One region of the Pontibacillus salicampi genome, then DNA from elsewhere that is predicted to be linked to it. Evidence: predicted binding sites of a transcription regulator. Region 1 holds the regulator's gene; each other region holds the start of a gene.
The links. Region 1 encodes LexA, which represses DNA repair genes until DNA is damaged. Its sites were predicted from a motif close to CGAACATATGTTCG; they were not measured.
Positions count from the first base shown of each region.

Region 2: the regulator LexA is predicted to act here: its motif matches at 9,434-9,447, upstream of recA (recombinase RecA).
Region 3: the regulator LexA is predicted to act here: its motif matches at 3,776-3,789, upstream of ACFFGV_RS04335 (DNA polymerase IV).

Region 1 covers NZ_JBHLTP010000012.1:168,216-179,324, forward strand. Annotated here, with positions in the region: gene ACFFGV_RS15570 (DUF896 domain-containing protein) at 1-176, opposite strand, end outside; gene ACFFGV_RS15575 (YneB family resolvase-like protein) at 309-959, opposite strand; gene lexA (transcriptional repressor LexA) at 1,255-1,884, shown strand; gene ACFFGV_RS15585 (BA5345 family protein) at 2,067-2,705, opposite strand; gene glnA (type I glutamate--ammonia ligase) at 2,913-4,250, opposite strand; gene ACFFGV_RS15595 (MerR family transcriptional regulator) at 4,298-4,702, opposite strand; gene ACFFGV_RS15600 (methionine gamma-lyase family protein) at 4,897-6,141, opposite strand; gene hflX (GTPase HflX) at 6,154-7,398, opposite strand; gene spoVK (stage V sporulation protein K) at 7,580-8,515, opposite strand; gene hfq (RNA chaperone Hfq) at 8,712-8,936, opposite strand; gene miaA (tRNA (adenosine(37)-N6)-dimethylallyltransferase MiaA) at 8,984-9,910, opposite strand; gene ACFFGV_RS15625 (hypothetical protein) at 10,233-10,436, opposite strand; gene mutL (DNA mismatch repair endonuclease MutL) at 10,464-11,109, opposite strand, start outside.
Region 2 covers NZ_JBHLTP010000009.1:228,949-240,057, forward strand. Annotated here, with positions in the region: gene ACFFGV_RS11485 (DNA translocase FtsK) at 1-502, shown strand, start outside; gene ACFFGV_RS11490 (GntR family transcriptional regulator) at 807-1,532, shown strand; gene yfmF (EF-P 5-aminopentanol modification-associated protein YfmF) at 1,714-3,000, shown strand; gene yfmH (EF-P 5-aminopentanol modification-associated protein YfmH) at 3,009-4,298, shown strand; gene ymfI (elongation factor P 5-aminopentanone reductase) at 4,311-5,036, shown strand; gene ACFFGV_RS11510 (DUF3243 domain-containing protein) at 5,123-5,380, shown strand; gene ACFFGV_RS11515 (DUF3388 domain-containing protein) at 5,618-6,409, shown strand; gene ACFFGV_RS11520 (helix-turn-helix domain-containing protein) at 6,428-7,441, shown strand; gene pgsA (CDP-diacylglycerol--glycerol-3-phosphate 3-phosphatidyltransferase) at 7,520-8,098, shown strand; gene ACFFGV_RS11530 (competence/damage-inducible protein A) at 8,098-9,345, shown strand; gene recA (recombinase RecA) at 9,516-10,577, shown strand; gene rny (ribonuclease Y) at 10,805-11,109, shown strand, end outside.
Region 3 covers NZ_JBHLTP010000003.1:559,025-570,133, reverse strand. Annotated here, with positions in the region: gene ACFFGV_RS04345 (ABC transporter permease) at 1-1,266, opposite strand, end outside; gene ACFFGV_RS04340 (ABC transporter ATP-binding protein) at 1,263-1,964, opposite strand; gene ACFFGV_RS04335 (DNA polymerase IV) at 2,511-3,758, opposite strand; gene ACFFGV_RS04330 (DsbA family oxidoreductase) at 3,930-4,574, shown strand; gene ACFFGV_RS04325 (hypothetical protein) at 4,627-4,851, opposite strand; gene ACFFGV_RS04320 (hypothetical protein) at 4,872-5,447, opposite strand; partial or broken gene ACFFGV_RS04315 (transposase) at 5,693-5,818, opposite strand; partial or broken gene ACFFGV_RS04310 (transposase) at 5,820-5,999, opposite strand; gene ACFFGV_RS04305 (M20/M25/M40 family metallo-hydrolase) at 6,183-7,310, opposite strand; gene ACFFGV_RS04300 (acyl-CoA carboxylase subunit beta) at 7,477-8,997, opposite strand; gene mce (methylmalonyl-CoA epimerase) at 8,997-9,425, opposite strand; gene prli42 (stressosome-associated protein Prli42) at 9,587-9,739, shown strand; gene ACFFGV_RS04285 (hypothetical protein) at 9,880-11,109, shown strand, end outside.

The DNA of each region.
Region 1 (11,109 bases):
CCTTCTGGATCCATGACTGTCACAGAACGTAGTTGATTCTTAAATGACTTACGGACATTTTTCAAATATTCCTGACGTAATGATTGTTGTTCTTCTTTTTCTGTATTGGTTAAGCCTTCACTTTTAGATTTATTAGCAAGTGTATTAATACGATCTAATTTGTCTTGAGATAGCATAAACATTCTCCTTTATGATAAAACTTGTCCTCTCACCTATTTGAGCATCTTATTTCGTTTGTGGACTCATTGGAAAAAGGCAAGTTCGATTTATATCGATGCTTGCCTTGCGCATGCTTTATAATAACGTGATTAATCGTTTTTTTCAAGTAATTGAACTTCTCTGTACCGCCTGTGAACCGTTGCTTTAGAGACATCATGTCCCATTCCTCTTAGCGTTGCAGCAATTTCATGGAAGGTAAGCCCGTTATCTCTTAGTCTTACTACTTCCTCTACTGGAAATTCCTTTTTTTCCCGTCCCTTCGCGAGGTGTTGATTAGAAAGATTAGCAGAAGGATCATACCCTTCCTCTATAGCCTTTCTCATTCCCCGCTTTATTTTCAGGTTGTGAATCTTTCTTTGATATTCCTCAACAACTCCAACGATTTGCAGCACCATAGAATCTGACTCAGAAAGCTGTAACGCTCCATTATGAGCAACAGAATAAATAGGGATATTTAGCTTATTCAGTTGATGAAACAAGGCTATTTTGGTGTTTCCTCGACCTAGTCTTGTTTCATCCTGAATAAGTAACATATTCGCTTCCTCGGCGGTGAATAGGCTTAACACTTCAAATATCCCATCTCTTTCCACATCATATCCACTCGCTTGCTCCTCAATTACCTTTATTACTTCGAAATCATTGGCTTCTGCTAGTTCGAGAAGCTCCTGTCGTTGTCGTTTCAAAGATGATACTTGTGTTTCTTTCTCTGTACTCACCCGGCAATAAATAACTGCTTTCATATGCTCTCCTTACTTTCCGTCTAACTTAACGAATTACTCAAAGTCTATTAACTCGTCACCATAGCATAATACATAAATCCCAAGCTCGCCACAAATAATAGAATATAAGCAATGTCTAGTTTTGATAGATTTTGAAACATATGATCCCCTCCGATAAGAACTTTTGTTCGCTTCTGTATTCTATTATATACGAACATCCGTTCTTGTCAACTATTTTTGCGAACGAATGTTTGTATATCCTTACCAAGCGTGGTACAATGTAGGTAATAAAGAATATGTACGAGGTGTAGTGAATATGACAAAACTATCGAAAAGGCAGGAAACAATACTAGATTTCATTAAAGATCGTGTACTAGAAAAAGGATATCCGCCTTCCGTTCGTGAAATTGGCGAAGCAGTCGGCCTTGCATCTAGTTCTACAGTGCATGGTCACCTGGCACGATTAGAGAAAAAAGGATACATTCGACGTGACCCTACTAAGCCTAGAGCAATTGAAGTACTAGAATTAGAGGAGGAAGGTGCAAACCAAATCCCTAGAGGAGAGGCGACCTATGCTCCTGTCATTGGTAAGGTCACTGCAGGCATGCCGATTACAGCAATTGAAAACATTGAAGAATATGTCCCGTTACCAGACACACTGGCGACCCAGGATGATGAAGTATTTGTACTTGTTGTTCAAGGTGAAAGTATGATTGAAGCAGGGATTTTAGATGGAGATATGGTCATCGTACGAAGACAGCAAACTGCTCAAAACGGTGATATTGTCGTTGCGATGACAGAGGATGAAGAAGCAACTGTAAAACGGTTCTTCAAGGAATCCAATCATATTCGACTGCAGCCAGAAAACGCTACGATGGAACCTATCATCGTACAAAACATTTCTATTTTAGGACGTGTTGTCGGGCTGTATCGAAATATTCACTAATTACTAACCATAAACGATGTAATGACAAACACCCTGATGGAAATACCATCAGGGTGTTTTTTCAGAAATCTTTTCCATACTCTTCTAAGACCTAGAAACCCCCATAAATCATGAGGTAATAGTAACTAGAAAGAAGAGGCTGACGAACCTCATCAATGAGTGTTTACCTACCTATGTATCGATTAGCTGCTGCTTCTTTGTTCGTGCAATAAATCCTTCAATACATTCGTCATAAAGTATTGAGCATTTTTAGAATAATACGTTTTGGAACGAGTGACCAAGAAACAGGTTATTACATTCGCTAATAAGAATAGAAATGCTATCACTACGTTTGTTCCAGCAAACAGATAATAGCAGGAAATGGCTAAACAGATAATCAACGATAATTGAAGAATCCCAAGCTCATGTGTCCTGGTTAATAGATAAGCATACCGTTCAGCCAAATAATCCATTTTATGTTTTTCCTTAACATTTGCAAGAGCACTTTGCCACATATACTCTATTTGGAAGTATTTTCGTTCTATGGCATCCTCCTCAATAGCAATACCAACAGCGCTAAGCTCTGATAGTATTTCCTCTGACACCTGTCTAGAGCGATTTAATAGAATCCAATCCATCGCAAAATAAATCTGATGCACTAGATAACCTGCAATTACTCCAATCGAAACGGCCGTAAGCAAGGCAACAATTACTTCCTGTGGCGGCACGTTATTATAGGTTATCGGCTTGTATGCTAAGAGCCTATTAAGTACAGCACCATAAAAGATAACAATCCAGCCAGGTATTCCCCATCTAATTAAATACTTACTTTCCAAATGCATATCGTTCCTCCTCTCTTTTACATTTTACAATTCTGCCATGCTTTGGTAAATCATGTTTCTTATCCCGTGTCCTTGAATTATGGATTATGCTCTTTCATATTGTTCGGAGTTGCTACTAAGTATTAATAAGTTACTGATGCAAAGCATGAAAAGAGCCCTTGATCGTAAAACATCAAGAGCTCCTTACATATTAAAATAAAAATAGTATTAATAAGTGGATAGATACTGCTCACGTTCCCAAGGGTGAACTTGTGTACGGAACATATCCCATTCGATCTCTTTTGACTCAATAAAATGCTCATATAGGTGTTCACCTAAAGCGTCGACCATTGTTTTATCCTGTTTCAAGAGGTCAAGCGCTTGAGCAAGCGTAGCAGGCAAATCCTGTACACCATTACGTTCCCGCTCTTCTTTATCCATTACGTAGATATTACGATCTACTGGTGTTGGTGCCTGTAAATCATTCTCCACACCATCCAGACCTGATGCTAATAGTACTGCCATGGCTAGATATGGATTCGCAGCAGGGTCAACAGAACGAACCTCGATACGTGTACTCATGCCACGGGATGCTGGAATACGAATAAGCGGGCTACGGTTTTGCCCTGACCATGCAACATAGCATGGAGCTTCGTATCCAGGTACGAGACGTTTATAGGAATTAACGGTCGGATTAGTCACAGCAGTAAAGTTCGTTGCATGCTTTATAACACCCGCAATAAACTGATAAGCTGTTTTGCTTAACTGCTGGTCACCATTCTCATCAAAGAAGGAATTCTCTCCATTAGTAAAAAGGGACATATTTACGTGCATCCCCGAACCATTTACACCAAATAACGGTTTTGGCATAAAGGTTGCATGCAATCCATGCTTCCTTGCAATGGTTTTTACTACTAATTTGAACGTTTGAATATCATCGCAGTGCTTTACAGCATCTGCGTATTTAAAGTCAATTTCGTGCTGACCAGGTGCTACCTCATGGTGAGATGCTTCAATTTCAAAGCCCATTTCCTCAAGCTCTAACACAATATCGCGACGACAGTTTTCCCCAAGATCTGTCGGTGCAAGATCAAAATATCCACCACGGTCGTTCAGCTCCATCGACGGCTCGCCTTTTTCATCCAGTTTGAAGAGGAAAAATTCCGGCTCCGTTCCGAGATTAAACGCAGAGAAACCGAGTTCCTCCATTTTCTTCAAATTCCGTTTTAAATTATAGCGAGGACATCCTTCAAATGGTGTGCCATCAGGATTGCAAATGTCACAAATAAAACGAGCTACCTTCCCTTTTTCAGATGTCCAAGGGAATACCACAAAAGTATCGAGGTCCGGGTGTAATAGCATATCGGATTCTTCAATACGAACGAATCCTTCAATAGAAGAACCGTCAAACATCATTTTGTTATCCAGTGCTTTGTCCAGCTGGCTAACAGGAATCTCTACGTTCTTAATAGTGCCTAGAAGATCTGTGAATTGTAAACGAATAAATTTCACATTTTCTTCTTCAATCTTTTTCCAAATTTGTTCTCTCGTAAATTTCGAAGCCATAATTCACTAATTCCTCCCAAAGTGTAAATTTATATAGAATAGTATATCTAATGGAAGAATCGCGATAATTCTCCCTGACGCAACGAAGATTTTCCATGGCGATGACCTTGGAATATTTCATTTTTCAACATTTTGCGTAAATCCTTTTCTGACAGTTCCTCTTGAGCTTCTTGAATTTCTTCAGCTGTAAAGGACTCTTCTGGCTCTGGATGTTGCAGTTCCATCACTTGTTTAATGCCAGCAAGATTAATACCTTTCTCAATAAGCGATTTAATTTCAAGGAGGCGCTCTACATCATTGAACGAAAACAATCTTCGATTCCCTTCTGTTCTTGCAGGATGAATCAAATGATGTTCTTCGTAGTAACGAATCTGTCTGGCAGATAATTCTGTAAGCGATTTTACAATTCCGATTGAGAAAAGCGGCATTGTTCTTCGCGTATCATCATTCATCGTTATCTGTCCCTCCCTTGCTGTCTTTGCTATACTTTAATTGTATGCAATGTTTTTAAATCTGTCAATCTATGTTAGGTTTTTTGACATAAATCATGATAACGAGGAATACCCAACCTCTCCAGCTTACAAGGGATAATCAACCAATAGAGGGAAACGCTTACATTTTACTCGTAAAACAGCCTGAAGCTGTTCTATGTTGCTTGAGCTATTTTCTGCACAGCCGCTTTAATCGCCAGCTTCACATGAGCATAGGTTAAACCACCCTGCACAAACGCCATATAGGGCTCACGAATTGGCCCGTCAGCTGTTAACTCTAGGCTTGCACCTTGAATAAACGTTCCTGCAGCCATAATTACATCATTTTCATAGCCGGGCATAGCACTTGGATAGGGCTTTACATGAGAATTAATTGGTGATGCTTGTTGAATTTCCTGGCAGAAGGAAATCATCTGCTCGGCAGTGTTGAAGGTAACAGACTGTATCAAATCCGTGCGTGGTGCGTCATACCGAGGAGAGGTTTGAAAGCCTAATAATTCTAAATATCTAGACGTAAACACAGCCCCTTTCATAGCTTCGCCCACTACGTGAGGAGCTAGAAAAATACCCTGGAACATTTCCTGCAAAGTGTTTAATGTTGCACCAGTTTCTTTGCCAAGACCTGGAGCAGTTAATCGGTTGGCGCACTGTTCTACGAGCGACTCACTCCCTACAATATATCCTCCCGTTCGTACAATGCCGCCTCCTGGATTTTTAATTAGGGAGCCTGCGATAATATCTGCTCCTACATGAAGAGGTTCAGTATCTTCGGCGAATTCACCGTAGCAGTTGTCCACGAATACAATCACATTTGGATTGATTTGCTTTACATACTCTATCATTTCCTTTATTTCACTCATTGTAAAGGAAGGTCTGTCCGCGTACCCTTTGGAACGCTGAATCCCAATAACTTTCGTATATTCAGTCATAGCCTCTTTTACCCTTTGATAATCCACTGTTCCTTTGTTCGTTAGCTCTACATGCTCATATCCAATATGAAAATCTTTTAATGAACCGTTATTAGACCCCCTTGCCCCTACAATTTCTTCTAACGTGTCATAAGGGCGGCCTGTTATGTAAAGCAGCTCATCATTTGGGCGAAGCAACCCAAAAAGGGTAACCGTTATAGCATGCGTACCCGAGACGATTTGCGGTCGAACTAAAGCATCTTCTCCACCAAAAATTCGAGCATAGACTGCTTCAAGCTTCTCTCTGCCAAAATCGTCATAGCCATAACCTGTTGTTGGGTTAAAGTGGCTGTCACTTACCTGCTCCTCCTGGAATGCTGTTAAAACTCGTGATTGGTTTCGTTCTACTAATTGATTTATTGCCTCGTGAATGGATCGAATATCCTGCTCCGCTTCTTGAGCTAAGCGCTGCGTATCTTGATTGTGTATCATAGTGGTTCCCCTTTATTTCTCTTGTCTTATCTGCTGATAGATAGGATGCTCCGGATGTATATACCCTCGAATCATATACAGCTCCTCTTCCTCTAAAAAATCCCGGTCTGTAACAATCGAGTGGCGGGTAATCCGATGGAGGTATGCCCCTTCTGAAGGATTCACATATGTTTGGAAGGGCTCCCATTCTTCTTTCAATACTTCTTCTATTTTAGCGAATAATCGTTTGATATCAATAGGATCATGCGCGCTGATCGTAATTGCAGGAAGAGATACCGGCATAAATTGCTCATCCAGTAAATCCTTCTTATTATATACGGTAAGCGTCGGTAGATGATCTGCCTTTAATTCCTTCAAATGCTTATGAACCGTTTGTTCATGCTGTATATGGTCAGGGTGAGACGCATCAACCATATGAACAATGAAATCTGCTTCTGTCACTTCTTCTAGCGTTGATTGAAAGGCAGCAATCAAGGTAGTAGGCAAATCCTGAATGAAGCCAACGGTATCTGATAACAACACCTGCGTACCACTTGGTAAATTAATCTGACGCGTTAAAGGATCAAGCGTTGCAAATAATTGATTCTCTTCAAACGACTGACTATTAGTAATTCGATTGAACAGCGTGGATTTCCCAGCATTCGTATATCCGACAATAGCAATTTGGAATGCTTTATTTTCTTTACGTCTTTTCCTATATTGTTGTCGTTGGTTAGCAACCTGTTGAATTTGTCTTTTTATATCATCGATTCGACGCTGAATGTGGCGGCGATCTGATTCAAGCTTTGTTTCACCAGGTCCTCTCGTTCCAATTCCTCCGCCAAGCCTTGACAGGTTTTTCCCTTGTCCAGATAAACGGGGAAGCATATATTGTAATTGCGCAAGCTCTACTTGTAACTTACCTTCCTTTGTGTGTGCACGTTGGGCAAATATATCTAAAATAAGCTGGGTTCTATCAATTATTCTGACATCTAAATAATCAGCAAGATTATTCATTTGGCCCGGAGTTAATTCGTCATTAAAAATAACGAGGTCAATCTCCATCTCCTCTATGTATTGCTGTATTTCCTGTATTTTACCTTCCCCCATATAAAGGGCCTGGTGTCTTCTTTGTCGTTTTTGCGTGATAATTTTTTCCACCACACCGTGTGCGGTTTCTGTTAAAGAACCCAATTCTTCTAAAGACGACTGGAATCGTTCCTCATCTTTTCCTGGTAATTGGCATGCTGCAATAAGCACTCGTTCCTGTTGATCCATAAAATCCCTCTTTTAGCATTATACTTTTACACAACCTGTAATGAATATATGATACCAAACCTTCGGTGGGAATGCGAATGATGCCAATACGACCAAGGCTGTTCCACCAAAGCTTGAACCGCTCCCTTATATATAATTCTTATCCATCTATGTAAAATTCCTGGCTCTAGAGACCAGGAGACTATGTTGGGAGAGGCTCAAAGGTAATATCTCTACTTGTCAGTGTAATGAGTTCTTGATGAGTAAAATGATGATAGGTCATTACTCGCATCGCATGCTTTCGTATAGATTGCTCAATAACATTTCGTACATAACGTCCATTGGAAAAACTTGTTTTATGCTGTTGTTGCTTACGAGTAAGGTGATCCTTTAATTTCCACTCTGCATCTTTAGATAATTCATATTCTCGTTCTGAAACCATTTGGCGAGCTATGGTCATCAACTCATGGATACTGTAATCTTTAAATTCTAAGATAATGGGAAAACGTGATTGCAACCCAGGATTCAACCTAAGAAACTGATCCATCTCATTTGGATAGCCAGCAAGAACCAGTATAAAATCACTTTGATTGTCCTCCATATGCTTCACCAACGTATCTATTGCTTCTTTCCCGAAATCTTTCTCTCCTCCTCGCGCCAAGGAGTAGGCTTCATCAATGAACAACACACCACCAATTGCTTTTTTGATTAAATCTCTTGTTTTCTGCGCTGTATGACCGATATATTCACCAACTAAATCTGCTCGCTCCGCTTCAATAAAATGTCCCTTGGTCAACACTTGCATATCAAAGAATAGCTTTGCAAGCTTTCTGGCTACCGTTGTTTTCCCTGTACCAGGGTTCCCCTTGAACATCATGTGCAGTACTTGCTGAGATGGCTTCAAGCCTAACTCCTGTCGTTTCTGATTTACAATAATGCTCGCATAAATTTCTTTAATGGTTTCCTTTAGTGCATCCAATCCGATAAAATCTTTAAATTCTGTATCAATAGCCTGAAAAGGGTTACTAGCATTTGTAGTTGTTACTATAGCTCGGCTGCCTTCAGCAACAGGGATTCGTTTTTCCTGAAGCGTAACATTTATTTGACCATTCTTTTTATATGTCACTTGTGTCCCCACCGACATCACCCCTTATTCAAAACCATTATACGCACCTGATAGGAAAGGTGTGACAAACGCCCATTTCCTAACGTTTGGCATGAACAATCTCATCCGTCATGCTTATGTGAAAGCATTCAATCCAAAGAAAGGGATATGGTCAGAGTACGTAAAAAAACGGATGCCCTATAGGAGCATCCGTTTATCGGTACTATGACTATTCCTTGTCCAAGGAAATGGGTTTCATCGGAGCAAATGTTGAGATAGCGTGCTTGAACAACAGTTGCTGTTTTCCATCCGTTTCAAGTAAAACGGTGAAATTATCAAAAGCTTTCACGACACCGCGAAGCTGGAATCCATTCGTTAAGAATACTGTAACCTGTACATGATCTTTACGAAGTTGATTAAGAAATTGATCTTGAATATTTACTGATTGTGCCATAATGCTTCCTCCTCTTTTCTATCTGTAATGGATACATTCTATAATTATTATAGCTTTCCTGCTAAATCTTGCAAAATTTCTTCAAACTTTTTCTCGATATTTTCTACCGTCACTTCATACCAATCCACGTCCAGTTTATTCCTAAAGTAGGTCAGCTGTCGTTTGGCATATCGACGAGAATGAAGCTTGAGCATTTCACGAGCATCCTTTAGAGGAATTTCCCCTTTTACGTAGGGCACCATTTCCTTATATCCAATAGCTTGCATACTTTGAGAATGCTCCAGACCTTGCTGCGTAAGCCTGGTTACTTCCTCCACCAGCCCCTCCCCAATCATCTTATCTACTCGCCTATTGATTCGCTCGTATAGGGAGTCCCGCTCCATCGTCAAGCCGATTAAGTATGGCTCGTAGGGGGATTCGGATTGCTGGGTTGCATGGTATTCACTCATTGTCATACCGGTTTTCTCATATACTTCTAAAGCTCGAAGTACTCTTCGGTGATTGTTCGGGTGTACCTTTTGTGCTTGTTCTGGATCCACTTGTTTAAGCATCTCATACAAAGGTTCGATTCCTTCTATTTCCATACGTTGCTCAAGGCTATTTCGGTAAGAATCATCTCGCTGCTGATTGGAGAAATGAAAATCGTATAATACAGCTTGTATGTATAGACCGGTACCTCCCACAATAATAGGAAGTTTTCCTCTTTGAGCAATATCATCAATATGTCCTTGAACTCGTTCCTTGAACTCCGCAACAGAGAATGACTCGTGAGGCTCTTTCACATCAATCATCGCATGGGGAATCCCTTCTGATTCTTCCTGTGTTACTTTTGCAGTTCCTATGTCCATTCCTTTATATATCTGCATGGAGTCACCACTAATAATTTCTCCATTAAAACGCTTTGCAATGGCTATGCCTAGTTTCGTTTTCCCGACTGCTGTCGGTCCGACCACTGCCACTACAGGTTGCTTCATCTGATGGCATCCTCCTTTCTCCAAACCGAACATATGACCTGTCATAAAACATGTTTATTATACATGTTTTAATAGGGAAAGAAAAGAAGTCTCGTTCTCTTTTGATTTTAGGTCATGTTAATTGGAATCATACTATCCAAAAAATAATACATTTTATTTTAATTGAGTATGTACACCGAAGAGCTCAATATAGCATCTCCTTCACCATTGACCTCAAATTCGAGGTTCAGCACACATATCGCTTTCAGGCAAGCATGGGTATTTACCAGTCTACAAATCTAAAGACTTACCCCAAAAAAATGAGGTACCTCAGCTGGTACCTCTAATGTTCATTATCTAATGTCGCTTGTACAATTTCCATTATTCGCTCAGATACTGAATCCGGGTCGATCATTCCATCATTAGCTGTTTTCACCTTATCCAAATCCATTTCTATGTCTTTTTGTAAGGGGCCTAAATCAGCCTGCCCTCCCTCTAAGACATATTTAAGGGCGTACACTCGTTCATGAAGTAATGCTCTATCCATCACAATCACTCCTACTTTCAAATTACATTACATGACTCGTTTAAACATTTTTTCCATATCATATTCCGAAAAATGAACTATAATTGGTCGTCCATGAGGACAAGTAAAGGGATCCGTAGACGCTCGTAAATCTTCTAACAAGCGCGTCATATCCTGTTCATTCAAATAGTGGTTCGCTTTAATAGAGCGTTTACACGACATAAGGATGGCCGCTTCCTCTCGAAGCTTAAGGATATCGACTTGCTGTTCCTCCAGAACTTGGTCAATCATATCTTGTATGACTCCTTGCTCTTCCCCTTTAGGGAACCACTGCGGATGGGAACGAACAATATACGTTTGCTCTCCAAATGATTCCAAAAACAGGCCAACCTGCTCTAGTTCCTCTAGATGATCGTTAATAAGGATGGCTTCCCCTTTCGTCACATCAAACGTCATTGGCATTAAAAGCTCTTGTACTTCCTTATTCGGCTCGGCCAGCTTATCTCGAAAAAATTCATATTTAATCCGCTCTTGTGCAGCGTGTTGGTCCACAATGTAAAGCCCGTTCTCGTTTTGAGCAAGGATATACGTTCCATGCAGCTGACCTATTGGATAAAGGACAGGCACTCTTGATACCGGTTCTGCTGATGATACATCCGGTTTTTCTGTGAATGGTTCCTTCTCCTCTTGAGTA
Region 2 (11,109 bases), on a different contig from region 1:
AGACGTTATTACAGGGGTTATAAAAGCAAACATTCCTTCTCGTATAGCCTTTAGTGTTTCATCAGCTACCGATTCCAGAACGATTTTAGATACTGGCGGAGCAGAAAAATTGCTAGGTAAAGGAGATATGCTCTTTATTCCAGTTGGCGCATCGAAGCCAACGAGGGTCCAGGGAGCCTTTCTATCTGATGAAGAGGTAGAGCGGATTGTTAACCACTGCGTGGAGCAGCAAAAAGCACAATACCAGGAAGAGATGACACCAGATGAAGAAAGTGAGACGGTACAAGAGGTAGACGACGATTTGTTTGATGACGCTGTCCAACTAGTCATGGAAATGCAAAGTGCCAGTGTTTCCATGCTGCAAAGACGATTCAGAATCGGCTACACTCGTGCAGCAAGACTAATTGACGCAATGGAAGACCGTAACATAGTAGGTCCTTATGGAGGCAGTAAGCCAAGAGAAGTATTGGTTTCGAAACAAAGTGAAGAACAATCATCTTAATGAATGAGCAGGCTGTCTATATATAGGCAGCCTGTTTTGTAAATAGTTGAGGATGGGTACGAAATGATCTCCAATCCAAGTCTCCCACATACGAGGGCGCTTTACCGTGATATGAATAATAAACACCCCAGTTCAGCAAAGTATGATAAAATCTTAATAAAAGACAGAATATTTAATACATTAGTAAAAATAGTAGAATTCTATTTATTATATTTGATAAAAATGGTATAGTAAATGCGAGATAACGTGTGAAACGTCAGATGTCAGATATCTTTATAAGTTTTAATTCACGGAGTGAACAGCCATGAGTATAAGAACAGATACGCGCCATTTATATTTACAAGTAATCGATCAATTGAAAAGGGATATTGAAAGCGGTTTATATAAAGAAAGAGAAAAGTTACCTTCTGAATTTGAATTGTCTAAACTGTTAGGGGTATCAAGAGCGACATTAAGGGAAGCACTCCGTATTTTAGAGGAAGAAAATGTCGTTACAAGAAGGCACGGTGTAGGTACCTTTGTTAACGCCAAACCCATCTTTTCTTCAGGAATTGAAGAGCTATTTAGTGTGACGGATATGATATCTAGGGCAGGCATGGAGCCCGGCAGCCGATATTTGTCTACAGAGGTTGTTGCGGCTACGGAAGAGGACAGCCTTAAATTCCAGGATCAGGACATTGGTCCACTAGCAAAAATAGAACGAATTCGTACAGCTGATGGAGAACCTGTCGTATATTGTGTTGATAAAATTCCAGAAGAATTACTCCCTCTTGAATACCTTCACAAAGAAGGATCCATCTTTCAACTGCTGGAGCATTATAGTAATAAGGTCATTAATTATGCTGTTACATTTATTGAACCGGTTGGTTATCAGGAGAGGATTTCTTCCATATTGAAATGTGACCCAGACCAGCCGCTGCTATTACTAAAGCAAATGCATTATACTTCTCAAGATGAACCGATTTTATATTCCAGCAATTATTTTCGTGCCGATAAGTTCGGCTTCCATGTTCTACGAAAAAGAGCATAATAATCACTATGTCATGACCTCCAAATGTTGTTTTTGGAGGTTTTCTTTTGAGTTGTTACCTATTGTTAGCATTAGCGCCCAAAATACGATAAAATCAAAGAATGCGTATTCATTGGATAGTTTTTCTTCAACTAGAAATGCTATGCTTAAAAGAATATGTCATATAAAGGAGGACAATAGAATGACACGTGTTATGGAAAATCGATATGAGGGAAAAGGATACGACTTACATATCGTTCCAAGTAAGAAGTATAAAACCAACACGATTGCTATAAAATTCAAGGCCCCTTTAACGCGAGAAACCATTACAAAGAGGGCATTACTACCATATGTTTTGCAGCAAGCTACTACAAATTATCCAACTGCAAGGTCATTTCGAACCGCTCTGGATGATTTATACGGTGCTGTACTTAGCGTTGATGCTTCCAAAAAAGGAGAGCACCATGTTATGACGTTCCGTATGGAAATCGCAAATGATGAGTATTTAAACAGTACCTCTGCCTTATTGGAAAAAGGGATGAAAATGCTGGAGGAAATTATCTTTCATCCGAAGGTAGAGAACGAGAGTCTTGATACCTCCATTGTAGATCGTGAAAAACAAACGTTAACTCAAAAAATAAAATCTTTAAAAGACGATAAAATGAGCTACGCTAACACGAGGCTGTTAGATGAAATGTGTAATGAAGAACCTTATCGCTTCCATGTTCATGGGTATGAAGAGGATTTACCAAAGATTGATGGAAGCACATTGTACGATTACTACAAGCAAATGCTTGCAGAAGATACAATGGATATATATTTGCTTGGGAATTTTGACGAAGAACAAACGAGTACGATGGTGCAAAACCTGTTTGAAAGAGAAGCGAAGCATATTAAAAACCCTGATGCCTCCCCTCTGAAGGATGCTCCTCAAGAACCTAAGGAAATAGTTGATAAAGAGAATGTACAGCAAGGAAAGCTGCACTTCGGCTATAGAACTAATATCCTTTTCGGTGATGACGATTATTATGCGCTGCAGGTCTTTAATGGGCTGTTTGGTGGATTCCCATCCTCGAAGCTGTTTATGAACGTTAGGGAGAAGCACAGTCTGGCATACTATGCTGCTTCTCGTTTTGAAAGTCATAAAGGGTTATTGCTTGTCTTTAGTGGTATTGATCCGAATGACTATGACCAGGCCAAGGATATTATCCAAGAGCAAATGCAGGCAATGAAGGCTGGGGACTTTACGACAGATGCTGTAGAAGAAACGAAAAGTTTAATTGTAAATCAGCTTCTGGAAACGATGGATAGCCAGCACGGTTTAATTGAAGTACTATATCATCAAGTATTATCCGGAGTAGACGTTAACCCAGATAAGATGATAGAAGAAGTGAAGAAGGTTACAAAAGACGAAGTCATTCAAGTTGCAAACAAAATACACCTTGATACTACCTACTTCCTTACTAAACAAGAGGGAGGCGAAGCGTAATGAGTAATATGAATAAAACACACTACGATCAAATACAGGAAACCATTTATGAAAAAACAATGGATAACGGTTTGAAAGTGTATTTGCTTCCGAAGCAGGAAATGGCGAAGACGTTTGCTATTTTCACGACAGAATATGGTTCCATTGATCAAGTCTTTACACCACTCGGCGAGAAGAAACAAGTATCCGTACCTGAAGGTATTGCCCATTTTCTAGAGCATAAATTGTTTGAGAAGGAAGACCGTGATGTGTTCCAGGATTTCACGAAGCAAGGGGCATCAGCCAATGCATTCACATCTTTTACAAGTACAGCATATTTGTTTTCGGCAACTAGTAATGTAAAAGAAAATGCAACAACATTATTAGATTTTGTGCAAGACCCTTACTTTTCTGATGAGTCTGTTGAGAAAGAAAAAGGTATAATCGCACAAGAAATTCGTATGTATGATGATCAACCGGATTGGCGTGCATTTTTTGGAACCATTCAGAGCTTATTTACCCATCATCCAGTAAGAGTAGACATTGCTGGCACGGTTAACTCTATTCAGGATATTACGAAGGAAGATCTGTACACGTGCTACAATACCTTTTACCATCCCTCCAACATGTCCTATTTTATGGTGGGGAATTTTGATCCTGAAGAGATGATGGCGCTCATTGAGAAAAACCAGCATAGTAAAGAATTCGCGCCTGTTGAAGATTTGAACCGTTCGTATCCTGATGAACCGAAAGCGGTAGCAGAGAAGCATAAGGTTATCGAGATGCCTGTTTCGGTTTCTAAATGCTTAGTAGGCATGAAGGAAGATATTGATTATTTGAATGAGAACAATATACTTCAAATGGATATGATTAAAAGCATGGTGCTAGACCATTTCTTCTCCAAGAGCGGCGAATTTTACGAGCAGCTCTACAAAGAGGATCTTATCGATGATAGCTTTTCCTATGAGACACATATTGATAAAACATTCGGCTTCACTATCATAGGTGGTAATACGAGGGAACCAGAAAAATTCCAAGCTCGTGTTAAAGAAATGCTTCATCAATTAAAGGAGCGTACGCTCACAGAGGAAGAGTTTGAACGCATGAAGAGGAAACGTATTGGGCAATTCCTGCGTTCTATGAACTCCTTGGAGTTTATCGCTACTACGTTTGTACAATATCGTCATTTAGGGATTGATTTGTTCCAGGTACTTCCAGCTATTGAACAACTAACGAAGGAAGACGTTGAGAATCATTTACGTGAATGGATTGACGAGGAAAGAATTGCGGTAACCGAAATCCGTCCTTCTAATGATTAATCGGGAGATAATATGAAGAAAAATTGTTTAATAATAGGAGCTAGTGGTGCTATAGGAAATGCAATAGCTACAGCATTTGCTGACGAGGGGTATCAGCTGCTCCTACATTATCATCAGAATAGTACATCTATAACGAATTGGTTGAAGCAGCGAGAGGACGATGCTGTTCTTCAAACGATTCAAGCGGACCTTTCTCATCGAGATGGCATAATAAACCTTTTGCAGCAAATTTCCTTCCGAGTAGATACGCTGCTATTTGCTAGCGGAACTAGCCTAGTTCAGCTGTTTCAGGATGCTACAGAGGAAGAAATGGACTCCCTGTATCATGTGCATGTAAAGACACCCTGGATGGTGACAAATCATCTGCTGCCAGAGATGCTGAACCGTAAATCTGGATCCATCATTGTTATATCATCGATATGGGGAGAGGTTGGCGGCAGCTGTGAAGTGCTATATTCTTCTGTTAAAGGAGCGCAGGATAGCTTTGTCAAGGCGCTTGCTAAGGAAGCAGCACCCAGTGGTATTTCAGTCAATGGCATAAGACCCGGGTATGTTGATACGAAGATGAATGATATGTTTGACGAGAAAGAGCAAAGAGAGCTGCTAGATGCTATCCCTGCTGGTCGATTCGGTACCCCGCAAGAAGTCGCATCTCTCGCTTTATTTCTGGCATCACCTGCCTCCAACTATGTAAATGGTCAGATGCTGAATATGAACGGTGCATGGAGCGGAGCTTAGGAAACTTTTCACTTCAGCATGAATAAAAGCATCCTCCCTGTCAAATCATAATGATGTAAGTTTTGATTGACGAAGGAGGAAAATACATGTCTGTACTCGACAATTTCGAAACGTGGAAAGACTTTTTAGGGGATCGTCTTCATCAGGCTCAGCACGATGGAATGCAAGATAGAGCAGTTTCCGATCTTGCTTATGAAATTGGTGACTACCTGGCGAAGCAAGTAGATGCTAAAAATGATCAGGAAGCAGTTCTGCGTGACCTTTGGAATGTGGCTTCTCCAGAAGAACAGCATACAATTGCCAATATGATGGTGAAACTAGTTCAGAATGAAGGTACAAAATAAACAAGAGGGCTTCGTCCTCTTGTTTTTTTGTATAGTGCATGTTTCAATGAAAACAGTCATGTAAGCTAATGGTTGGAGAATATTATTAATAAATGTAAAATTGATTTCAGATAAGCTGATATTATCCTTTATCATCCTTTGAAAATCATTTATTATAGAAATAGTATGTATGCTAATAAACCTTGAATTGCCAGGTTTTTTTTATTGTATAGGGCTTATGAGGGAGGGAGTAGTGATATGGAAAAACAGGAATGGTACTTAGAGTATGAAATTCAATATAACCGTCCTGGACTGTTGGGAGATATTTCTTCCTTGTTAGGAATGCTCTCTATCAACATCGTTACCATTAACGGAGTAGAGGATTCCCGAAGAGGGATGCTGTTATTATGTAAAAATGATGAACAGATCAATCGTCTGCAATCGATATTGGAAACGATGGATACTATCAGCATAACAAAGTTCCGTCGCCCAAAACTCAGAGATCGTCTAGCAGTTCGGCATGGGCGGTATATACATAGTGATATTGATGACAAGAAAACATTTCGTTTTGTTCGAGAAGATTTAGGCTTATTAGTCGATTTCATGGCAGAGTTATACAAAAAGGAAGGGCACAAATTGGTGGGAATTCGAGGGATGCCAAGAGTAGGAAAGACCGAATCCATCGTTGCAGCCAGTGTTTCTGCTAATAAACGATGGCTGTTTGTATCCAGTACACTGCTAAAGCAAACCATTCGTAATCAGCTGATAGAAGATGAAATTTCCACTGAAAATGTGTATATTCTAGATGGGATTGTTTCCACTAAACGGGCTAATGAAAAGCATTGGCAGCTAGTACGCGAAATTATGCGCCTTCCAGCTACAAAAGTGGTAGAACATCCAGATATGTTTGTTCGATCTACTGAGTACAAACTAGATGACTTTGACTATATTATTGAATTACGCAATTCCCAGGATGAGGAAATAACCTATGAAACGATTGACAAGCCAGAATTTGAACAAGATGAGGGCTTTTCCATGTTTGACTTTTAAATTGGATGGTGTTAATTAATGGAAATTGGGTCTCGACTAAAAGAAGCAAGAGAAGCAAAAGGTTTATCATTAGATGATATTCAGAAGGAAACAAAGATTCAAACGCGTTACCTGCAGGCAATTGAAAAAGGAAATTTTCAAATTATGCCCGGAAAATTCTATACAAGAGCTTTTATACGTCAATATGCAGAAGCTGTGGGGCTAGATGCAGAGGCGCTAATGGAGGAGCATACGTCAGAATTACCGAGCTCTAGTGATGAAGAATATGTACAATATACCCGTGTACAAAAGCATAAGGATCAGGAATCGAACAAAACCTCTGCTATGGCATCTGTCTTTCCAAAGCTTATTATCGGATTACTTATTGTCGGTATAATTGCTGTGGCTGTTTTCTTCTATCAGCAAACCATGAATAATGACAATTCTGGTGCTGAAACGGATGATTCTGGTGCCGGTGAGCAAGTCACGTATGAGAAAAATGAAGAATCCAGTGCTGATAAAGGGAATGGTGGAGACAATCCATCCAATGAGGGTGCTGACGATTCCGAAGAGGATTCTGCGAAGAAGGAACAGGATGCGAATAACGATAAGTCTTCCGAGGAAGATAATAAAGAAGATGAGCAGCAAACAAATGATAAGGATAAGAAAGAGGAAGAAAAGAAAAAGGATGAATCGGATAGCGAAAAGAGTTTACAATTAGTGGAGAAGGGTTCCGGCAATGTTCCACAGCATACGTATGAGCTGACAAACCCTGACAACATTAACATAAGCTTTGAAGCTGCAGGCAATAATGCCAAAAGTTATCTCGAAGTAAAAAACGGAAAAGGCAAAGCGTTTTACCAACAGGAGTTAAACAGTAATAATAGTCCAAAAGAGTTTGATCTTTCTGATGAAAAGGAGATTTATATAAAAGTAGGAAATGCTCCTGATCTTACTATGAAAGTAAATGGTCAGAAAGTGGACTATCCAGTTGATGCAAACAAAACCGTTTTCCAAAAGTTCGTGGTTAAAGTCACAAAATCATCAGAGTAACAACATAGCAGAGTCATCTTTTTACAGGATGGCTCTTTTCTCTTCTAGGTAGGAGATTTAATATTGGAGGAAAGAAAAATGAATATACCAAATAAAATTACCATATCCCGTATCTGTTTAATCCCAATAATCGTTATATTATTATCTGTACCATTTGCTTGGGGCAGTTATGATATAGGTGGTCAGTCCTTGCCGATATCGCATCTGGCAGCAGCAGTGTTATTTATCCTTGCAGCGACTACGGACTGGGTGGATGGTTATTATGCAAGAAAATATAATTTGGTAACCAATTTAGGGAAATTTTTAGATCCATTGGCAGATAAATTACTTGTGTCTGCTGCTCTTATTTCTTTAGTAGAACTAGGTGCAGCACCAGCATGGATAGTAATACTAATCATTAGCCGCGAATTTGCAGTAACTGGCTTACGTCTTGTCGCTGCTGGTGAAGGAATTGTGCTCGCGGCAAGCCAAATGGGAAAGTTGAAGACGTGGATACAAATTGTTGCTACTTCTGCGCTGTTATTGCATAATTTCCCATTCTCTTTTGTTTCGTTCCCATTTGCAACGATTGCACTGTATGCAGCAATGATTATTACCGTGATTTCTGGAATTGAATACTTTATGAAAAATTGGCATGTAATGAGGGGATCTAAGTAATGGCAAAACAAGTGAAAGCAGAAATACTAGCAGTAGGGACAGAGCTTTTGCTAGGACAAATTGCAAATACAAATGCTCAATGGCTTTCTGTACGACTTGCAGACATGGGCGTAAATGTGTTTTTCCACGGAGTGGTTGGTGATAATGAGGAAAGAATGCGTCATCAAATGGAACAGGCGAATGGGAGGTCAGATATAGTCATTGTTACAGGTGGACTTGGACCAACCGATGATGATGTTACGAGAGAGGTAGCATCAGAAGTGCTTGGGCTATCTATTGAAGAAGAGCACGAGGCGCTTCGTGATATAGAAGCATATTTTGAAGCGAATAATCGCCAAATGACGCCTAATAACCGAAGACAGGCAAGGATGCTGAAGGGTTCTACCATATTGTCCAACCATGTAGGGATGGCTCCGGGCTTTGCAGTAACGAACGAAGGAACCACTTGGATCTTCCTCCCTGGAGTGCCAAGAGAGATGAAGGCGATTATGGATGACGGAGGCTTTGAGCTAATACGCTCTCACTTTTCTTTAGAGGATACCATACAATCGAGAATGCTGCGGTTTATCAGTATTGGGGAGTCACATTTAGCTCATGATTTACAGGATTTATTAGACCAGCAAACCAACCCAACCATAGCTCCTTTGGCAGCTAAAGGGGAGGTAGCATTACGAATTACCGCTAAGGCACAGACGAAAGAGGCAGCCAATAAGTTAATCGATCATACAGAAGCATCTGTATTAGACAGAGTTGGCATGTACTGCTATGGAAAAGACGATGATACATTAGAAAGTACCGTCTTTCATATGCTCAAGGAGCAAAAGGAAACTATATCAGCTGCAGAAAGCCTTACTGGGGGAAGGTTTATTGATCAGGTGGTCTCTCAACAGGGAGCCTCCAGTGTATGCAATGGTGGCGTAGTGTGTTACGCCACTGCTGTAAAAGAACAGGTGTTAGAGGTTCCGAAGCTAATAATAAATGAATATGGAACCGTGAGCGAGACATGTGCGGTAAACCTGGCTGTAAATATAGCAAACAAGTTAAATAGTTCCATTGGTATTAGCTTTACCGGTGTGGCTGGTCCTGATCCGGTAGAGGGGCAGCCTGTTGGTACAGTGTATATTGGTATATACAAAGACGGAGAGCAGCCGTTTGCGAAGAAGTTTCACTTTCATGGAGACAGAGAAGAAATACGGCAAAGAAGCGTAAAGAAAGGTTTCGAACTGTTGTACCATTACTTGAAATAAGTTTTTTTCAACGTACATTGTACCCTATTATTATAGTTTACCCTGTACAAAAAAGGAAAAATACGATAGGATTACACTGTAATAATTACGAACATTTATTCGCATTTTAGTTGGCAAATCCTTTAAAAAAAGGTATGATAGATGTAGTAGAATTTCAAGGGGGATATAACGTGAGTGATCGTAAACAAGCGCTGGATTCAGCGCTCCGTCAAATAGAAAAGCAATTTGGTAAAGGTTCCGTTATGAAATTAGGGGAGCAAGCGAACAAACGTGTCAGCACAGTTCCAAGTGGCTCTTTAGCATTAGATGTTGCTCTTGGAGTAGGCGGTTACCCTAGAGGCCGTATTGTAGAAATTTATGGTCCGGAATCCTCTGGTAAGACCACAGTAGCACTTCATGCTATTGCAGAAGCCCAGCGTCAAGGCGGACAAGCGGCTTTTATTGATGCAGAGCATGCCTTGGATCCTGTATATGCACGTGCTTTAGGGGTGGATATTGAGGAGCTGTTATTATCTCAGCCAGATACAGGAGAACAGGCTCTAGAAATTGCCGAGGCTCTTGTGCGAAGCGGTGCTGTGGATATGATTGTTATTGACTCTGTAGCTGCACTTGTGCCGAAAGCAGAGATAGAAGGCGAAATGGGAGACTCTCACGTGGGTCTGCAAGCTCGTCTAATGTCTCAAGCTCTGCGGAAGCTAGGCGGGGCTATTAATAAATCCAATACAACAGCAGTATTCATTAACCAGATTCGTGAAAAAGTAGGTGTCATGTTCGGTAATCCTGAGACTACGCCAGGAGGACGTGCATTAAAATTCTATTCTTCCGTCCGTCTTGAGGTGCGTCGTGCTGAAACGTTAAAGCAGGGGAACGAAATGGTCGGAAACAAAACGAAAATTAAGGTCGTAAAGAACAAGGTTGCTCCTCCGTTTAAACAAGCTGAGGTAGATATCATGTACGGTCAAGGAATTTCTCACGAAGGTGAGCTTCTTGACATGGGTACAGATTTAGATATTGTGACGAAGAGCGGCTCCTGGTATTCCTATAACGGGGATCGAATGGGACAAGGACGCGAGAATGCGAAACAATTCCTTCAGGAGAACGAACAGGTATTTCAGGAAATCAATGACAAGATTCGTCAGCATTACAGCATGTATGATCAACCGGAAGAAGAAGCTAGTGGAAAAGGTGCTAAGGATGGAAAAGACGAAAACCAAGACTCGTTAGATTTGTAATGGATATGAATAACCCTCGCCGAGTTCATGTCGGCGAGGGTTTAAATTTGACGTTTCCTTGACAATCCGCATAGTCAAGCTTAAAATTAATATGTATAATTTTCATTTTTCTTAAATTTATACAAGATATGTTTTAACTATTTACCTTCAAAAATGAAAATGAAACATCTTAGTACATGCCGACACACATGTATGTGGACAATTTAATAGCAAGAGGAGGTGAACGTATGGGAGCAACTCAAATCATCATCTCCATTTTGCTTGCCCTCGTCGGTATTGTTGTTGGTTATCTGATTCGGAAATCCATTGCAGAGGCGAAGATTTCAAGTGCAGAAGAATTGGCGAAACAGATTGTGGATGAAGGGCATCGTAATGCTGAAGCTGCTAAGAAGGAAGCATTACTTGAAGCCAAAGAAGAAACACACAACACTCGTCAAGAAGCGGAGAACGAAATTCGAGAACGCCGAATGGAACTTCAGAAGCAAGAAAGCCGTTTGATGCAAAGAGAAGAGAATTTGGATCGAAAAAGTGA
Region 3 (11,109 bases), on a different contig from region 1:
CATTACCCCAATCCATATATATACGGCTCTAGTTTTACTTCTAATCATCAAGCGCAGCCTAAACCTAGTTAAGAAGGACCCTTTTTGGAAAATAGGTAGTTTTTCTAGCATAGACTTTTTACCGGTAGACATATCCTTTGGGCTTAAGAGCGTCAAAGGTGATTGTTTCAGCGGCTTCCTGATTACAAAATACGTAATGGCAAGCAGTAATATATTTGGAATAATAAAACCTATAATGAGCACCGTTATATCCCAATCGAAAAATGAGAGACTCGGTAGGTTGTAATAAGTAGTATATAAATTTGTTAGTGGGATGGAAAAGGCTGCCCCTGCGATGATACCAACGATGGTGCCTACTAGTCCGATGACGACAGGAAAGGTCATATATAATTTTAGCAGCTCCTGACGACGATATCCTAGAGCCATTAATGTTCCAAGCTCTTTTCGTTGCATTTCCATTCTACGCTTAAGGATCATTACAGCCATCATAATCGATAAGGCTAAAATGAATAATGGTAAGGTTGTCGTTACTGCTTTCGAGCCCTCTATTTCGGATTCAACGAATTCAATTCGAGGATTGTCATCTGCCTCCAGCCATTTTAGGAGGGTATGGGTACTCGTCAAATTGTCCTTGAACTCTTCGATTTCTTCCTTACTTGCTTTATCTGCAGAAATCTGTGTAATGACATTGCTTCCTAGATTATTAATCGTCTCCTCTGAACCTATGGCAATACCAAACAACTTCGGGTCATTAATGAGGTCACTTTCTCTTTCCAAAATATAAATGTAATCTGGAAGGTACATGAAGCCTGTCACCGTTACTTCTTGTTTTCCAAGAGAGATAGTATCTCCTACTTCTACATCATGTGTATTTGCGAATACTGGAGAAACAGCTATCTCCTTTTCCTTTTTCGGCATTTCTCCTTTAGAAATATATGGCTTGTTTACATGATTACTCACTTCCAGTAACCGAAGTGTTGTATCGTTCGCAAAGTCCAAATCAGTATACATTCTTTTTTCAAGTGTTACATCAAATTCTTCCTCCCATGTAGAGAGCTGACTCCCCTCTACTTGCTCAGAAACAATGAAATGAAAGTCTTCTTGATTATAGGCTTCTTTAAACTCTTCATTTCTGGTTTCCATTGTCGTAATTGCCATGGATAACGCTACATATAACAATATAGAAATGGCTAATAGGACAATTACCCCCATATATTGAAGCTTCTTTTCCTTCATTTGACGGATAACACTCTTCCGTAACATCATACCCAGCTCACCTTCTCCGGAGCGAGAGGTTGTTCATTAAAGTAATTATCCATAATTTCACCGCTTTTCATACGTATTACCGTATGTGCCATTTCTCCGATGCCATTGTTGTGAGTAATAATACAAACCGTTGTACCGTATGTTTCATTAACATATTTTAATAGGGTTAAAATTTTCTTCCCTGTCTCTTCATCTAAAGCACCAGTTGGTTCATCACATAATAAATAAGCTGGATTCTTCACCAGGGCTCTAGCAATGGCCACCCGCTGCTGTTCCCCTCCACTCAACTGAAAAGGGAATTTATCTTTCTTATCCCACATCCCCACTTTTTCAAGAATATCCTTTTGGTCGAGTGGATTTTTACTCAGCTGACTTCCTACTTCTACGTTCTCTGACACCGTTAAGGTAGGAATGAGATTATACTGCTGAAATATGAATCCTAGCGCATGGCGCCTATACTCAGTTACTTGCTTATCTTTCATTTCATCTAACATATAATCACCTACAGAAATGGTGCCACTATCATGACGATCAATTCCACCAATTACATTTAGCAACGTAGATTTCCCGGAACCAGAAGGTCCTAAAATGGCTACTATTTTATTATCAGGAATGTGTAAAGAAGCATTTCGCAACGCATGAACCTCGACTTCACCGCTTTTGTACACTTTGTTTACATTTGTTAACTCGATCCCCATACGCTCATCTCCAATAAGATTTTTTGAAATATTATAGTTTCATCATTTCAATTCTATATGTAAATCGTACAGCAAATTCCATTCGATTACAATCCTTTTGAAATATATATTTTAATTTATTTCAAATTATTCATATGAGTGCCTGGTGGGGAATCGGAATACAAAAAAACCATCCTAATATGCGCTTATTAGATGGCTCCTTGTTCTGGAATATGTAACTTTGTACTTACATTACGTTTTATGAATAACTAGATGCATTACCTTGTTTCTTTCAGACAAACATAAACACCACCACACCAAGAGATAAGCATACCCTATTAAAAGCAATATAAGTCTATACAGCCATGCTCTGGAATTACTAGAACATAGTATGGATGTTTTTTTAACTCGGTATTCGTAAGCCGACCACTCCTTTGATCACCCGGGGAGAGACTCTATGTAAATGGACACTCCACCTTTTCACTATTACACATTTTGATCAAAACACTTATCCGAATGAGTCGTAACGACAGATACATGTTACGGTGCAACTCTTCTTCACTTAAACTATTTCTTTTTATAGTCATCCAGAAAGTCCTTTTGATAGCTCGTCGTAACGTTATTCTGATTAGTTTCTTTTACCTGCTTGAAGGGGTTCGCTCCATATTTCTCAGTAAGTTCATCAATAGCTGAATATAATGGCTCTTTCTTTACCTCGTCCTCATACGTAAACAGATTTAATTGCATGCCTGCTTGTTGTTTTTCTATAAAGCTTTGTGCAGTGACTCCTAGTAAACGGATAGGCTCCTGATTCCAATTTTCATCCCATAGCTTTACTGCATAGTGATAAATTTCGTCTACTTTTTCAACAAATTCTGGCAGCTGCTTACTGCGAGTAATCGTCCGTCGATCTGCGTATCTAATCATAACTTGAATGTTTTTCGATATGACTTGCTTTCGATCCATTCGATCCGCTACTTTTTGGGAGAGATTCCTTAGCATACTGGTTATTTCTGTTTCATCCGTAGTGTCCTGAGGCAATGTTGCTGAATTACCTATACTTTTAAATTCTGATACTGCATCTGGATCAACAGCACGATTATCCTGTCCATTGGCACGGTTTTGCAAACGCTCACCATTTATACCAAGAAGACCTTTTAACTGCATAACGTCACCGGTTGCTAAATCTCCTATCGTTTTTATGTTAATGGCTCGTAATTTCTCGGCAGTTTTTGCTCCAACTCCATACATTTCTTCAATATCCAATGGCCATAGCTTAAGGGATATATCCCGTTTGCGAAGAACGGTAATTCCCATTGGCTTCTTCATATCGGAAGCCATCTTGGCCAAAAATTTATTCGGAGCGATACCGATACTGCAAGGTAATTGCAAGCGCTCAAAAATGGTATTCTGAATTTGTTGAGCAATGTCAAGCGGCGTACCAAGCTGACTGCATTCAGTAATATCCATGTATCCTTCATCAATAGAAACTGGCTGTACATAAGGAGTAATGTCAGCTAAGATTTGAAAAATCTCTCGTGATGCTTCCCGGTACCGCTCGAAATTGGGACGCATCACAAGAAGCTCTGGACAAAGCTTCTTGGCTTCCCATAAAGGCATGGTTGTTTTTACACCTTTAGCCCTAGCTTCATAGCTGCTGGTGACCACAATTCCTTTCCTTTCTTCCGGATTTCCGGCAATAGCTAAGGGCTTTCCTTTTAGCTCAGGATTTCTTGCTATTTCGACAGAGGCATAAAAACTGTTCATATCCACATGAAAAATAACTCGCCCTTTTTTAGGATACCAAGTTGACATAACCCCCCCTCCTTTCACGAACATAGGTTCTAATATTATTGTACCATACTCCCAGTCGTAATAACGACATACGTACTTTCTCTTGAGCATTGTGATTGCTACAGAGGAAAGATACGTGGTATATTTCTCACGTACCTACCAGTTGGTATGTAATCAAAGGAGGTTAATGGAATGTCTGAAAATAAGCTAATTATTTATTCTGATTTTATATGCCCATTTTGCTACATTGGCAAAGTGAATGCAGAGCGTTTACAGGAGCAGAATCCTGGAATGGAAATTGAATGGAGAGAATTTGAACTCCACCCAGAGGGTCAGCCTGATCCAAACAATGCCTATATGAAACAAGCATATGAAAATGTAAAAATGCTTGCAGAAAAATACGACATTGATATGAAGCCGGAAGTATTAACAGATGTAACCAGCGAATCTCGTAAGGCACTATTAGGATTTGAATATGCAGATGAGCAAGGGAAAGGCTCTGATTATCGCGAGGAAGTATTTAAAGCGTACTGGCTGGAAGCACGAGATATTAATGATGAGGAAGTACTACAAGATATTGCTCGCACGGTAGGGTTGGATACAAATGAGTTTAGTCAAGCTCTGCGTAACGATAAATACTTTAATAAACTGAAATCTTCCATCCGAGATGCTCATCAGTCTGGTATTACAGGCGTACCCACTTATGTATATGGTGACTACAAAACAGTAGGCGCTCAACCTGTTGAGCAATTGCAGCGTATGGTGGATGCACAAAAAGAAAAAGATGCGATAGAAAATCCAGAAACGGGGATGTCTTGCGGTCCTGATGGCTGCTAACGCATGCCATTAAAAAAATCCTTCCAAATGTAGTATGTTGAAACAACATAAGCTAATTGGAAGGATTTTCTTCCCCTTCATACATGCAAACGGCCACCCCATTCTGCTCTGCTTCTATTTGTTTTTCTTGTATATTTCTATTTACGGCTCTACGATAAAGCATATCAAATTTTGTTTTGGCCAATCTGCGTTTGGCAATGGCTTCATGTGGATTGTCTAATATCTCTAGCAATTGCTCTAATTGCCATCTCTCTTTTGACGTTAAACGTACCTTCATACATGACCTCTTCCCTTTACTTATACTTTTTCTCTTGTGGCAGCCACCTCATTTGACGCATCTTCTTTTATGTCAGAAGTAATATATTCCTCTGTGTCTGCCAATTTAGCTTTATATTCTTTTCCTACACCATCCAGTGAGTCCTTTTGGAACTTTTGAATATAAGATAATCCCGCGAAACCTGCTAGTAATGCAGTGACAACAACCGAAAGCTGGTTGTGTGTTCCTGACATTGTAATGGTACTTTGGGCAATCACACCTGCCCCAACTCCAATAATCAAATCTCCTAACACACCTAACTCAAATAAGATAGGGTCTGTATCTTTATTGTCACCAAAACGAACTCCTACTAGAAACAATATAAAATATACGAACGCCTTCAATGTTGTAAGCACAAACATGACACTTCTTACGATGGTTGAGTAAGATTTCCGTTTAAGCTTCTTAAAATCTTTAAATTTATAGTCTAAGCTAACAATCGGCAATAAAATACAGGAGTTTCGTTTGTAATGCCCTATCAACGCCCCCACTAAACTAACCAGAATCGCCACTTTGTATGCTTCCCACAGCTCCATCAGTGATTTTACCTCTTCCATATCATCACCCTTCTCCTAGTATTAACTATAGGATACCTTATTTGTAAGAATTTTCAATATTTTTAGATTAATTTGAACCAATAGTATTAGCTTTTTTAGATTCCATCTAGGGACAAGGAAACTGACACGAACGTATGTTGGGACTTTTTACCGTGATGGACAAGGCTAAGGATACTGTTATAAGAAATCTCCACAAAGCCCTCCTGGTATTTGCCAGCCCTTCACCGAAAAAGACTCTCCTTCACCTAACACACCCTTGATAGGTGAAGGGCAGTCTTCTTCATGTTCTGACAGGCAGCTGTCAATAACGCCTGTTCGCGCACATTTTCTTTTCCGCGCAGGCGACAATAACGCAGCCCATGCAGTTCTTTTTACAAGAGGATCAAGTGAGGGACGACCATTGTCTTCGGAATAGTAAGATCGCACTTTTTCTGGAATGAAGGAGAAGTCTATGTACCGATCGATTTTACGGAGGAGATGGTCTTCAGGAACAAGCTCTTCAATCGTGACCATTTCGATTTCATTTTGACGCTCTTTTTTGGATTGAAACATCGAATCACCTTTCGTTAGAGAATATATAACTATTATAACAAATTAACGCGGTGAATAATGAAAGTAAAAAGAAGTAAATAAGGCTGTCGAGACTTTCTCGACAGCCTGACAAGCCGCAACTTAGTTACGGTGTGTGTTTTCTCTATTAATTTCCCATTCAAATTTTATAGATGGATTGTTATGTTACTCTGCTGCTGCTTCTTCCACAATGGATGTTACCAGCTCTGCTGTTTTAACTAATTCATCAATGGGCATCCGTTCATTTGTTGTATGAATCTCTTCATAGCCTACAGATAGATTCACTGTTGGGATGTTGTGACCAGCAAAAATGTTGGCATCACTTCCTCCGCCACTTTGTAGCAGCTCACTAGTACGGCCAATCTTCTTGGCTGCTCTTCTAGCTACCTCTACCACTTGCTCCCCTTCTGTATGTTTGAAGCCTGGATACATAACATCCACTTCTACCTCTACGCTTCCGCCCATTTCTTCTGCTGTTTCATGCAATGCTTTTTTCATCTTCTCCACTTGCTCTTCCATTTTTTCAGGAATAAGAGAACGAGCTTCAGCTAGAATTTCTACATGGTCGCACACTATGTTCGTTTTTTGTCCGCCTTCAAAGCGACCTATATTCGCTGTAGTTTCCTCATCGATTCGTCCTAACGGCATTTTGGAGACCGCTTTCGCAGCCATTGTAATAGCGGAGACGCCCTTTTCGGGTGCTACGCCAGCATGAGCAGTTTTCCCTTTTACAATTACATTCAACTTTGCCTGTGTCGGCGCAGCTACTACGATATTACCAACTTGACCATCACTGTCTAATGCATAGCCGTATTTCGCTTTAAGAAAGTCTGGATTCAATGCTTTGGCTCCGCGCAATCCAGATTCCTCTCCAACCGTAATAATAAATTGGATATCTCCGTGCTCGATATGATTTTCCTGAAGAGTCCGAATCGCTTCTAGCATTGCAGCGAGACCCGCTTTGTCATCTGCACCAAGAATAGTTGTACCATCAGTTACGATATAGCCATCTTTTTCGGATGGCTTAACGCTGTTTCCGGGAACAACTGTATCCATATGGGATGTAAAGTAAATAGTATCGATTTCCTCTTTGTGACCTTTAAGGGTACAAATTAGGTTTCCAGCTCCATGGCCTGTTTCTTCGGTCGTATCATCTTCTGTAACATCCAAACCAAGAGCTTCAAATTTCTCTTTTAATACTTTTGCTATGTTGGCTTCTTCGCCTGTTTCTGAGTCAATTTGAACAAGCTCTAGAAATTCCTCTAATAATCTTTCTCTATTTACGCTTGGCATATAGTTCTCCTCCTTTTACTATGTAACCATTATGACGCCTTCTTCAGTATGTGTATCTTCCTTCATTTGTACTTGCGAATAAACATAAAAAAAGAGATGGCTATAATAGTACGTTAGCGAATGCCATCTCTTGTGTCAAATGAATACCCTTGTGCCCCAAATGTCATTAGAGCGGTATATTCCCATGCTTTCTACCTTCTTGCCTATCCTGCTGTACAAGGAACGTATCAAGGGCTTGGAGAAGGTGAATCCTAGTTTCTCTAGGGTCAATGATGTCATCAACCAATCCAAGGGCAGCAGCTCTATATGGATTAGCAAAATGCTCTCGATATTCCGCTATTTTCTGAGATCGGACTAAATCTTTATTTCCGCTTCTTTCTATCTCTTTCCCAAACAATACATTGACAGCCCCTTCTGGTCCCATTACGCCGATCTCCGTGTTGGGCCAGGCAAAAACCATATCAGCACCGAGAGCTTTACTATTCAGGGCCACGTAAGCCCCTCCATATGCTTTACGAAGAATAACCGTGAATTTAGGAACAGTGGATTCTGCAAAAGCATATATTATTTTCGCACCGTGTCGAATAATGCCTCTATGCTCCTGCTGCACACCGGGGAAGAACCCAGTCACATCCTCTAACGTAATAATAGGAATATGAAAGCAATCACAATATCGAATAAACCTAGCAGCCTTATCGGAAGCATCCATATCTAATCCCCCGGCCATCCATTTTGGCTGGTTACACACAAGTCCTACAGGGATCCCGTTCATCCTCCCAAAGCCTACAACGATATTCTTCGCAAACTGTTTATGAATTTCCATAAAGGAATCCTCATCTACCAATTGGTGAATAATAGTACGAACATCATAGGGACGAGTGGAGTCAAAAGGGATCATGTCACTTAATTCGGAACGATACTCTTCCTCCCACTCCCAGCAAGAATTTGTAATGCTGGAATCTGGTAAAAACGATAATACCAAACGGACATAATCCAGTGCTTCCTCTTCTGTTCCAGCCTTTACATGGGCATTACCGCTCTTACCGCTATGGATGTCAGCTCCCCCTAATCCTTCTAATGAAATTTGTTCTCCTGTCACCATTTCAATAACCTTTGGTCCGGTAATAAACATTTGGGATGTCTTATCAACCATAATAACGAAATCCGTTATGGCTGGAGAATAAACTGCTCCCCCTGCACATGGACCCATAATAACGGATATTTGCGGAATAGCTCCTGAGTAACGAACATTTCGATAAAAAATTTCCCCATATCCGTGAAGAGCAGCAACCCCTTCTTGAATTCTAGCTCCTCCTGAATCATTCAGTCCGATGATGGGTGCATTGTGCTTGTAGGCCATATCCATAATAGAGGTAATCTTTTTGGCATGAACTTCCCCTAATGCTCCTCCATATACAGTGAAGTCCTGGGCATACACATAAACACGTTTCCCGTCAATAGAACCGTAGCCAGTAACGACCCCCTCCCCTTTGGAACATGGATTGTCATTCTTTTCCATAAATGCGTATAACTCTACAAAGGAACCGGCATCTAACAAATACTCTAACCGCTCCCTAGCTGATTTCTTCCCCTTTTGATGTTGTTTATCGAGCTTATCTTGACCGCCACCAAGCTCAATCTCCTTTCGCTTATCATATAGTTCATATAGCTTATCATACATATTCATTACCGATCCGCTCCTCTTGGCTGACATAGCTCTACCAACACGTTGTGGGCGGCTTTAGGGTGGATAAAGGCAATATCCATACCGAGAGCCCCCTCTTTTATTTGCTCTCCTATAACAGGGACACCGTGTAACGCATAATGGGTAATTCTTTCTTGCAAATTCATTACTTCAAAAGCAATGTGGTGAATGCCTTCCCCTTTTTTGTTGATAAAATGGGCAATGGAGCATTCGTCATCAGCTGGTTCTAGTAATTCCAAATACGAATCCCCAATAGGAATAAAGGCAACGTGTACTCTTTCTGAAGTAATTTCTTCTCTCCTTTCTACCTGAAGTCCCAACACTTGTTCATAAAATGGCATAACCGTATTTATCTGCTTCACTGCAATTGCAATATGGGCAATACGGGAAGGTGGCTGGAGAGCTCTCATAAGGTTCCCCCTTCTGTCCTTTATACCAATCTATTCAAACCTACAGGTACCTTATTAATGAAAGTAAAAAAGTTTAACTATACTAAGAAAAGGGTATCTTGTCCTTTTTGCTGAATCAGGTTAAAATAGGCATAGTACTTCTGATGAAGGAGGATATCTACGTGGCATCTGCAACTGCAAAGAAAAAAAACCAACAGCAAGAAGTTTCTCGTAAGCCTTCTAAACGTGAGAAACGCCAAAAATTTGTTATCTTTTTAATGATTATTTCGATGCTGTTATCATCATTACTAGCTGGCGCATCTATGTTTCTATAGGAAAGCTGGACATTGAGGACCTCCTCAATGTCCTTTTTAATGAATTCAATCCATCTTTGGTCCCACACTCTACTTACAAATTGTTAGAAATATGTTAATATTTGTACAAATACTACATATATAGGGAGATACGAGACGGCATGAAAAACCGAAGATACTACATAGGGGCAGCATTGATATTTTTAGGTATCATTATTTATATGACGCTTGATTCCCCCGCTACTGTTGGAACGGTCGATAACCAACAAGTAAAGCAGGTAAATAGTATAGAAGGTGTACAAGCGTTTTATGAGAAGCATATTCCCGGCTTAAAACGTGCGAGGAATCAGGACTTTACACAATCTATTCAAGAGGAAGTCGATTTAGGAGGTTTTCAGCAGCAATTAACCTTTGATGAAGTATGGTATAACGAGGATTTAATATTTATTTTTTACCACAGAGATGTAGAATCTATTGGAAAAGGAAGCGATGAGAGTCATTTGGAGCAACGCAGGGAGCAGGATATCCCCCACATCCAAAATTTCCAGCTAACAGACTTTCAAAGCAAGGACTATTACGATACGAGGCACTTCCTCGGATTTATTCCACCAGGCAGTGGTGTTCAGTATGACGATCAATTTTATTCTGTGATGGTGCTCTCCAGTTTTCGAGACATTGGCAAGAGGGAAAAAGTCACGAAAATAGACGATATTATGAAGGGAGAAATTACGGTAAATGTAGAAGGGGAAAACAAAACCTTCGACGTATCTATCCCAATTGAATTCAATCAAGCATTACAAGCAGTAGAGCCCAATGAGATTGGAACGACCCTTTCCAGTAAAGACGTGTCCATCAGATTGGAGGAAATTCAGTTAGGGATTAGTAAAACAGTACTCCATCTCAGCGTGCAATCGCCAAGAGGGCATCTACCTAAATTGTTGGAGCTTTCCCTTGGCAAACAGGAACAGTACATGCTCTATTTAGAACCTAAAGATAGTCACCCTAAGGATAATAGCTATGACCGGAATACATGGCAAGCCTTTCAAGTTGTGGCGCCTCCTCTTCCTTCTGTACCCGATCATTTAAACATCCATATTCAATCTGTTCATTTAATTGGCAATGAACAAGCGACATTTACTTACGATGAGGACGAATGGACAGAAGAGGAAAGGAAGGGAAAACAATTATTTACAACCAATCATGGCACTGGGGTGGTAAAAGATTATCAATCATCACAAGATGGGACATCCATCTCCATAAAATACAGCCATAAGTCGGATACACCTCTTCCTTACACAACATTAAGCGAAGCCAGCCTACCAATCTTTGATATTTCTACCCATGATAATGATTTCACTCTAACAGCTGAATCAGCTGACAAGGATCAATTA